Linked DNA regions of Cupriavidus necator. The protein of the gene in region 3 interacts with the protein of the main gene of each other region in a pairwise test. Links are inferred from orthologs where the notes say so. Each region holds a gene or a part of one and is shown on either strand. Other genes may lie near its edges.

What was found.
Region 1: the proteins of groL (region 3) and I6H87_RS08675 interact in binary tests that used the Escherichia coli proteins (3 or more experiments, as listed by UniProt). The link is inferred for Cupriavidus necator from one-to-one orthologs.
Region 2: the proteins of groL (region 3) and grpE interact in binary tests that used the Escherichia coli proteins (3 or more experiments, as listed by UniProt). The link is inferred for Cupriavidus necator from one-to-one orthologs.

What each region holds. Positions count from the first base shown.
Region 1 is NZ_CP066018.1:1,864,019-1,866,930, reverse strand. Bases 92-2,850 are described here. They hold I6H87_RS08675 (ABC transporter ATP-binding protein), read right to left. Parts: upstream 2,001-2,850; coding sequence 1,182-2,000; downstream 92-1,181. Other genes in these bases: I6H87_RS08670 (Bug family tripartite tricarboxylate transporter substrate binding protein), read right to left, coding at 2,144-2,850; mlaE (lipid asymmetry maintenance ABC transporter permease subunit MlaE), read right to left, coding at 406-1,185; mlaD (outer membrane lipid asymmetry maintenance protein MlaD), read right to left, coding at 92-342. Outside these bases: more of mlaD, read right to left, coding at 1-91; more of I6H87_RS08670, read right to left, coding at 2,851-2,912. UniProt on the Escherichia coli protein: Part of the ABC transporter complex MlaFEDB, which is involved in a phospholipid transport pathway that maintains lipid asymmetry in the outer membrane by retrograde trafficking of phospholipids from the outer membrane to the inner membrane.
Region 2 is NZ_CP066018.1:273,578-276,714, forward strand. What follows is about bases 154-3,137. They hold grpE (nucleotide exchange factor GrpE), read right to left. Parts: upstream 1,934-3,137; coding sequence 1,373-1,933; downstream 154-1,372. Other genes in these bases: I6H87_RS01315 (phospholipase A), read left to right, coding at 154-849; I6H87_RS01320 (thioredoxin family protein), read right to left, coding at 856-1,284; I6H87_RS01330 (hypothetical protein), read left to right, coding at 2,209-2,382; I6H87_RS01335 (RNA-binding S4 domain-containing protein), read right to left, coding at 2,451-2,846; hemH (ferrochelatase), read right to left, coding at 2,843-3,137. In the rest of the region: more of I6H87_RS01315, read left to right, coding at 1-153. UniProt on the Escherichia coli protein: Participates actively in the response to hyperosmotic and heat shock by preventing the aggregation of stress-denatured proteins, in association with DnaK and GrpE. It is the nucleotide exchange factor for DnaK and may function as a thermosensor.
Region 3 is NZ_CP066018.1:749,954-752,961, forward strand. Bases 116-2,970 are described here. They hold groL (chaperonin GroEL), read right to left. Parts: upstream 2,438-2,970; coding sequence 794-2,437; downstream 116-793. Other genes in these bases: I6H87_RS03500 (fimbrial protein), read right to left, coding at 116-412; groES (co-chaperone GroES), read right to left, coding at 2,484-2,774. Also shown: more of I6H87_RS03500, read right to left, coding at 1-115.

The DNA.
Region 1 (2,912 bases), 1.1 Mb from region 3 along the record:
TTCGAGGCCGATGTACTGCTCGCCGAGCAATCCGGATGTCAGGATCTTGGCCGAGGTGTCCTTGGGGAACTGGTAGCGCTTCTCCAGGCTCATCTCGACGGTGGCCTGGTAGGTCTTGTCGTCGAAGCGGATCGCCGCCACGCGGCCGACCACCACGCCCGCGCTCTTGACCGGCGCGCGCGGCTTGAGCCCGCCGATGTTGTCAAAGCGCGCCTGCACGCTGTAGGTGTCCTGGAAGGAAAAGGCGCTCATGTTCCCCGCCTTGAGGGCCAGGAACAGCACGGCGACGAACCCCGCCGCCACGAACAGCCCCACCCAGAAATCGAGTGCGTTCTTTTTCATTGGAATCTCTTTCTTCAACCCCGTAGTGTTCTTGTCGCTGTCTTGTCGTTGGTATGGCCCGCGTCAGTTGCTGAACATCAGCGCGGTCAGCAGGAAATCCAGCCCCAGCACGGCCAGCGACGCAATCACCACGGTGCGGGTGGTCGCGCGCGAGACGCCTTCCGGCGTGGGCTTGGCCTCGAAGCCCTGGTACAGGGCAATAAACGTCACGGCGATGCCAAAGATAAAGCTCTTGATCACGCCATTGAGCACGTCGGCGCGCACGTCGACGCCGCCCTGCATCTGGGACCAGAAGGCGCCGGCGTCGACGCCGATCAACTGCACGCCCACCACGTAGCCGCCCAGGATGCCGACCGCGCTGAAGATCGCCGCCAGCACCGGCATGGCGATCACGCCTGCCCAGAAGCGCGGCGCGATCACGCGCTGCAGCGGGTTCACCGCCATCATTTCCATGGCCGTCAGCTGCTCGCCCGCCTTCATCAGGCCGATCTCGGCCGTCAGCGAGGTGCCGGCGCGGCCGGCGAACAGCAGCGCGGTCACCACCGGGCCCAGCTCGCGCACCAGCGACAAGGCCACCAGCAGCCCCAGCGCCTGCTCGGACCCGTAGCGGTTCAGCGTGTAGTAGCCCTGCAGGCCAAGCACGAAGCCCACGAACAGGCCCGACACCGCGATGATCACCAGCGACAGGTTGCCGACGAAGAAGACCTGGTCGGTCACCAGGCGGAAGCGGCGCAGCAGCGCCGGCGACAGGCCCAGCAGTGTCAGGAACATGCGCGTGGCGCGGCCCAGCCCCGACACGCTGCGGCGCACGGCCGCGCCGATGGTGATAAAGAAGTCCGTCACCGCACACCTCCGGCGAAATCCTCGGCCAGCGAAGGTCCGGCGTAGTGGAACGGCACCGGGCCGTCGGCCTCGGCATGGACGAACTGGTGCACGAACGGGTCGGTGGAGGCGCGCAGCGCCTCGGGCTCGCCCTGCGCGACGATGCGGCCGTCGGCAATGAAATAGACGTAGTCGGCGATCTGGAAGGTCTCGTGCACGTCGTGCGAGACGATGATCGTGGTGGCGCCCAGCGCGTCGTTCAGGCTGCGGATCAGGCGCGCGGTCAGCCCGAGCGAGATCGGGTCCAGCCCGGCAAAGGGCTCGTCATACATCAGCAGCGCCGGGTCCAGCGCAATCGCGCGCGCCAGCGCCACGCGCCGCGCCATGCCGCCCGAGATCTGCGCCGGCATCAGGTCGCGCGCGCCGCGCAGGCCGACCGCGTTGAGCTTCATCAGCACCAGGTCGCGGATCATCGAGTCGGGCAGGTCGGTGTGCTCGCGCAGCGGGAACGCCACATTGTCGAACACCGACAGGTCGGTAAACAGCGCACCGAACTGGAACAGCATGCCCATCTGGCGGCGCACCGCGTACAGGCCGCGGGTATCCAGCGTGTGGATATCGGTGCCGGCAAAGCTGACCGTGCCTGCCTGAGGACGGACCTGGCCGCCGATCAGCCGCAGCACCGTGGTCTTGCCGCAACCCGAGCCGCCCATCACCGCAATCACCTTGCCACGCGGGAATTGCATGGTCAGGCCGGACAGGATCGGCTTGCCGTGGTCCGCATAGGCGAAGTCCACCGCAGTCAGTTCGACGAGGTTTTGAGCAGAATCGGTCACGTTGGCACCGGTCAGGACAGTCGCGCATTATAAGGTGTACTACCTAGCCCTGCTGGCGCCCGTGTGCCCCGCGCCACATGCCCCCGTCGGGGGAGCCTCTCAGACTTGCCCTAGCCCCCCAAACCTGCCCATCCCTTTGCTGCTCAAGGCTCCTGTATCGGCGAGACGTCCTTCAGGATCACCTGCCATTGGATAGATTCCGAGCGGATCGCGGTGGCAAACGCCTCCGGCGAATCGCGCAGCGGCGTGACCCCCGCCGCCTGCAGACGCGAACGCACCTCGCGCTCGGACATGACCGCGTCGAGTTCGACCGCCAGCCTGGCGACGATCGCGCGCGGGGTCTTGGCCGGCGCCATCACGCCAAACCAGGCAGCCGCGGCATAGCCTTCCAGCCCCGACTCCTGCAGCGTCGGCACCAGCGGCGCCAGCGGCGAGCGGGCCACGCCCGTCACCCCGAGCAGGCGCAGCCCGCCGCTTCTGACCTGGCCCTGGACCGCGGCAAACGAACAGAAACAGGCACTGACGCGGCCGGCCAGCATCTCCTGGACCACGGCGGCCTCACCCTTGGCGGTGACCAGCGGCACGCCGCTGCGGATGCCGCGCACCGCGTACTCGGCGTACAGGTGGGAGGGGCTGCCCGGCTGGCCGTAGCCATAGCTGTAGGAGCCCGGGTTCGACCTGACCGCGGTCATCCATTGCTCCGGCGTGCGCATGGGCAGCCGGGCATCGATCACCAGGAACAGCGGCGTGGTGGCCACGCGCGCAACCGGCGTGAAATCGCGCACGACGTCGTACGGCACCGGCTCCAGTCCGGGCTGGATCAGCATATTGGCCTGGTGCAACAACAGGGTGTGGCCATCGGAGCTGGCCTTGGCGACCACGTCGCCGGCGATGGTGCCGGCGGCGCCGGGC
Region 2 (3,137 bases), 480 kb from region 3 along the record:
TCCGCCACCGCTGAGCCGCCGGTTGCCGGCAAGGCGCTGGCAGCGAACGGCTTGGAGCCGGCCACCGAAGCCGCCGTACCGGTGACCCCGGTCACCACCGCCGACGCTGCCGCACCCGCTCCGGCCGACCTGCGCGACAGCGCCCGGCTATCGTTCCATGACCCGATGTATTTCATGGTCGGCGCGCATGACGGGGCCAACGCCAAGTTCCAGCTGAGCTTCAAGTACCGCCTCTTCCAGGGCGAAGATCCGGCGTCGAAGCGTCTGTTCGACAACCTCTACGTGGCCTACACCCAGTTCTCGCTATGGGACCTGTCCGAGCAGTCCAAGCCGTTCCGCGACACCAACTACCGGCCCAGCCTGTTCTATTACCTGTCGGATACCGGCGTGCGCAACAACGCCATCAGCCGGCTGTCGCTGGCGGCCGGCCTGGAGCATGAATCCAATGGCCGCAACGGCGACGACTCGCGCAGCATCAATACGGTCTTCGTCAAGCCGACCTTCTACTTTGGCGACCAGAACGACTGGCACTGGCGCGTCGCGCCCAAGCTCTACGCCTACGTGGAAAAGGGCGACAACCCCGACATCGCCCACTACCGCGGTTTCATGGACCTGGGCATTGCCTACGGGCGCCCGGACTCATGGGAGTTCTCCGCCACGCTGCGCAAGGGCACGCGCAAGTGGTACGGCAGTGTCGACGCGCAGCTGACCTACCCGATGGCGCGGCTGATCCCCGGCACCGCGGGCTACCTGATGGCGGGCTACTTCGTCGGCTATGGCGAGAGCCTGCTGGACTACAACCACAAGCTGCCGTGGCAGTTCCGCATCGGCTACGCGCTGTCCCGCTGAACCCACTCAGCCGGCCAGCGGCTTGCCGCTGGCCTTGAGCCGCGCATTGGCCACCGCGGCGGCAAACTGGCCGTGGCCATGCCAGCCGGTGGCGCGGCCCAGCTTCTTGCCGTTCCGGAAGAACATGAACACCGGGATGCCATGCAGGCCAAAGCGCCGGCCCAGCCCGGGATGCGCGTAGACGTTGGCATGCAGCCAGCGCAGTTCCAGCGCGCGGATCGGTTCGGGGTTGGCCAGCATGGCCTTCTTGGCCATCTCGCAGTTGAAGCAGTCCTCCCCCCAGAAGAACACGCACACCAGCGCATCGCCCGCAGCGGCGATGGCGGCGTCGATGCTGCCGTCATCGACCTCGCGCATGCCGAATGCCTCGAAGGCGCGGTGGTCGAGGTGGGGGGCCGGGAATGTCGCCGGGCCAGCGCCTGGTTCAGTGGTCATGCTCGCTCCAGAATGACAAACGCCCGGGCCAGCCGGCACCGGGCGTCAGGTCGCGATCCAGGACGGCACGCCGCCGCCCCAGGCGGCCTTATTTCGGTGCCGCCACCGTCACCAGAGCCGGCCGCAGCACGCGCTCGGCAATGGTGTAGCCGCGCTGGAGCACGGTCACCACGGTATTGGGTTCCTGGTCCGCCGGCACCATCGAGATGGCCTGGTGGCGGTGCGGGTCAAATTTTTCGCCCACCGGGTTGAGTTCAACGATCTTGCCTCGCTCAAAGGCGGCGGCCAGCTGGCGCGCGGTCAGCTCGACGCCTTCGCGCAGCTTGGCGATATCGCCCGAGCCGTCGGCCAGCGCGGCCTGCAGGCTGTCCATCACCGGCAGCAGGTTGTCGGCGAAGTTCTCGATGGCGAACTTGTGCGCCTTGGCGACATCTTCCTGCGCCCGGCGGCGGATGTTCTCGCCCTCGGCAACGGCGCGCATATACAGGTCGTAATGCTCGCGCGCCTTGGCTTCCAGGGCGGCCAGCTGGGCCGCCACGTCGTCCACGGCAGCGGTTTCCGGCGCGCCGGCCTCCTGGCTGGCGTTGGCCGCCTCATCGCCAGCGGGCGTAGGCGTCTGGGTGGTTGGCGTCTGCTTCTGTTCTTCCATGTCGATCCGTATCAATGCATTGTCGCGGCCCGCCATGGGCCTGGCCGCGGGTGGTAAATCGGCGCGTGTTCCGTGCAGGTGGTGGCAAGGCGCAGGTTTTCAAGAGTGGCGCTGGCGTGACGCGGAAACACACGGTTACAAAGGCCAGGCATATGCAATCGACGCCTTATTGCTTTGCTGCATCGCAATCACTAAGATTCCCAGTAATAAAAATGACAAAAATGCCGGGGGTTGTGGAGATGGTTCATCTTTGTGCCTCTTCCGGAAGGTTGGCCATGCATAAGCTGCCAGTCGTGACACTCTGCCTTGTGGCCGCATTGGCGGTCATGACCGTCTTTATCTGCCTTTCCGGCGCATTCACCCCGCGCGATACGGAGTATGGCAGCGGCAAGGCGGTGTTCAAGCACTACATCGTCCCTATCGTCAGCCAGGAAGTCACGCAGGAATAAGCGCCACCTGACCCTGGTCCAAGCGCGCGGCGGCAGCGGGGGCTTCCCGGTGCCGCCGCATTGTCATTTCAGCTCTTCAGGTGGTCGATGCGGCGCCGGTCCCGCTTGGTCGGGCGCCCCTGGATCTGCGCGGACGGCTCCGGCTGCAGGCGCCGGCGCTCGGCGTCGGCCAGCCGGCGCGACTGGCTTTCGGCACTTTCCTCGTACAGCGTCTGCGCCACCGGCGCCGGCCCGCGCGCCGGGGCAATGCCTTTCACCACCAGTTCCCAGCGCTGCTGGTGCGCTTCCAGCACCACCATGTCGCCGGGCTTCACCTCGCGCGAGTTCTTGCATGGCTGGCCGTTGACGGTCACCTTGCTGCGCTCCACCGCTTCGGCCGCGAGCGAGCGCGTCTTGAAGAAGCGCGCGCACCACAGCCATTTGTCGATGCGCTGGCGCGCATCCGGCTCAAAGTCGACATTCATGCCGCCGCTCCCCGGGTCTGGGCGCGCGTGCGCCGTGCTTCCAGTTCATGCGGATGCGGCGTGGCCAGCGGCCAGCCCTGCAGGTGCTGCAGCGCGATCTCGGCCATGGCCGCGACCCACGGATCGGCGTCATTCAGGCACGGGATGAAGTGGAAATCCTTGCCGCCCGCGACCTTGAACTCGGTCTGCCCTTCCATGGCGATTTCCTCCAGGGTCTCGATGCAGTCGGCCGGAAAGCCGGGACAGAAGACATCGACCCGGCCCGCGCCGACCTTGCCCAGCTCGGCCAGC
Region 3 (3,008 bases):
TGCTGGTCCGCACCAGGTCCAGCCGGAACCGGAAGGTCTGGGTCGAGGTGCCCAGCGGCATCGTGCAAGGCACCCCGCCCGAAGCCGCCCCCATGCAGTTGGCACCGAAGTTGTCGCCGCCGTTGGTGCCGTAGCTGGTCGGTGCAATCAGGTTGCCGTCGGGCATGTACATGCGATAGCCCAGTCCCGGCATGGCGGTGGCAAAGGTCTGCTGCGAGATCGAAGTCGCCACCAGCGGCGTCTGCGGCGTGTAGTTCAGGGCCCAGCCATTGGTAGATGGATGCCGCAGTCCGGTGTCGTCGCACGTCACCGTTACGGTAATGGTGGCGCTGGAGATCACCTGGCCGATGCCGGTGGTCTTGCTGATGCTCACCGTGGCCGGCAGGAACGGCGAGGTCACGGTGGTTCCCATGCAGGCAGCATGCGCCTGGGCGTATGCCAGGCACATGAGTGCCGCACAGGCAAGCACCGAAGGCACGCGCCTGATGCACGCGGTGGCATGAACCAGCCAGCGTCGTGGCGATGTAGTGATTTCGTTTTCCATGGCAGCCATGCTAGGAGGTGGGTTGATCCGGGATTTGCCCGCGGGTTCAATAGGCGGCGATTAGAAATGTAGCCAGCGCCTTCCGCTCCACAAATAGGGCAAGCCTTAGATCAGGGTGAGAGTTTTCTGCGCTCGTGCATGGCAAGGCGCGAGCGTCGCGCTGCCCGGAACGAAAAAACCCCCGCGGGCTCGCACCCGCGGGGGTTCTTCAAGACAGCCTGCCCGTAAGGGCAGTCGGTCGGCGATGAATTACATCATGCCTTCCATGCCGCCCATGCCGCCCATGCCGCCCGGCATTGCCGGAGCCGATTCTTCCTTCGGCGATTCGGCAACTGCGCAGTCGGTGGTCAGCATCAGCGAAGCCACCGAAGCGGCGTTCTGCAGTGCGGTGCGGGTGACCTTGGTCGGGTCCAGCACGCCCATTTCCACCAGGTCGCCGTACTCGCCCGAAGCGGCGTTGTAGCCGTAGTTGCCCTTGCCTTCGATAACCTTGGCAACGACCACCGAAGCTTCTTCACCGGCGTTCAGCACGATCTGGCGCAGCGGCTCTTCCATGGCGCGCAGCACGATCTTGATACCGGCGTTCTGGTCGGCGTTTTCGCCGGTCAGTGCCGAGATCGCAGCGCGGGCACGCAGCAGGGCCACACCACCGCCGGGGACGATGCCTTCTTCCACCGCAGCGCGGGTGGCGTGCAGGGCGTCTTCCACGCGGGCCTTCTTTTCCTTCATTTCGACTTCGGTGGCAGCGCCAACCTTGATCACGGCAACACCGCCGGCCAGCTTGGCCACGCGCTCTTGCAGCTTCTCACGGTCGTAGTCCGAGGTCGCTTCTTCGATCTGGGCGCGGATTTGCTTGACGCGGCCTTCGATCGCAGCTGCGTCGCCGGCGCCGTCGATGATGATGGTGTTTTCCTTGCCGATCTCGATGCGCTTGGCCTGGCCCAGGTCGTTCAGGCCAGCCTTTTCCAGCGTCAGGCCGATTTCTTCAGCGATGACGGTGCCGCCGGTCAGGATGGCGATGTCTTCCAGCATGGCCTTGCGGCGGTCGCCGAAGCCCGGGGCCTTGACGGCGGCGGTCTTCAGGATGCCACGGATGTTGTTGACCACTAGGGTCGCCAGGGCTTCGCCCTCGACGTCTTCAGCGACGATCAGCAGCGGGCGGCCGGCCTTGGCCACTTGCTCCAGCACCGGCAGCAGGTCGCGGATGTTGCTGATCTTCTTGTCGAACAGCAGCACGAACGGGTTGTCCAGCTGGACAACCTGCTTTTCCGGGTTGTTGATGAAGTACGGCGACAGATAGCCGCGGTCGAACTGCATGCCTTCCACGACTTCCAGCTCGTCGGCCAGCGACTTGCCGTCTTCAACCGTGATCACGCCTTCCTTGCCGACCTTGTCCATGGCTTCGGCGATGCGCTCACCGATGGAGGTGTCGCTGTTGGCCGAGATCGCGCCAACCTGGGCGATTTCCTTGCTGGTGGTGGTGGGCTTGCTGACCTTCTTCAGCTCTTCCACGGCGGCGGCAACAGCCTTGTCGATGCCGCGCTTCAGGTCCATCGGGTTCATGCCGGCGGCAACGAACTTCATGCCTTCGCGCACGATCGACTGGGCCAGCACGGTAGCGGTGGTGGTACCGTCACCGGCGTTGTCGCTGGTCTTGGAAGCCACTTCCTTGACCATCTGGGCGCCCATGTTCTGCAGCTTGTCCTTCAGCTCGATTTCCTTGGCCACGGACACGCCGTCCTTGGTCACGGTCGGGCCGCCGAAGCTGCGCTCCAGCACCACGTTGCGGCCCTTCGGGCCCAGGGTCACCTTGACTGCGTTGGCGAGGATGTTCACGCCTTCGACCATCTTGGCACGTGCGGCGTCGCCGAACACTACGTCTTTAGCTGCCATTCTTGAATCTCCTGAAATCTGTACGGGGTGGCGGTCAGTTGGTGAATTACTTGTTCACCACGGCCATGATGTCTTCTTCGCGCATGACCAGCAGTTCCTGGCCTTCCACCTTCACGGCCTGGCCGGCGTACTTGCCGAACAGCACGCGGTCACCGACCTTGACGTCGAGGGCGATGTTGTTGCCCTTGTCATCCTTCTTGCCAGGACCGATTGCCAGCACTTCGCCTTGATCGGGCTTCTCGGCAGCGTTGTCGGGAATCACGATACCGGACGCGGTCTTGGTTTCGTTGTCCAGACGCTTCACGATCACGCGGTCGTGCAAAGGACGCAGATTCATACGGACTCCTAGATACAAAGTGAGTTTTTGATCACAAATCGGCCGGCTACCGAGGCGACGGCCGTCAGAAATGTTCAGGTGTCGCAGGAGGCTGTTAGCACTCACCCCTGACGAGTGCTAATTATAGGGACGGGGTAGGGGCATTTCAAGACGCGGGTGTGATGCGGGTTTTCCCGAGGAGCGGTTGATGCCTTGCGCGGCATGGGCTCCCGGCCGGCAACGACCCGCCTGTAG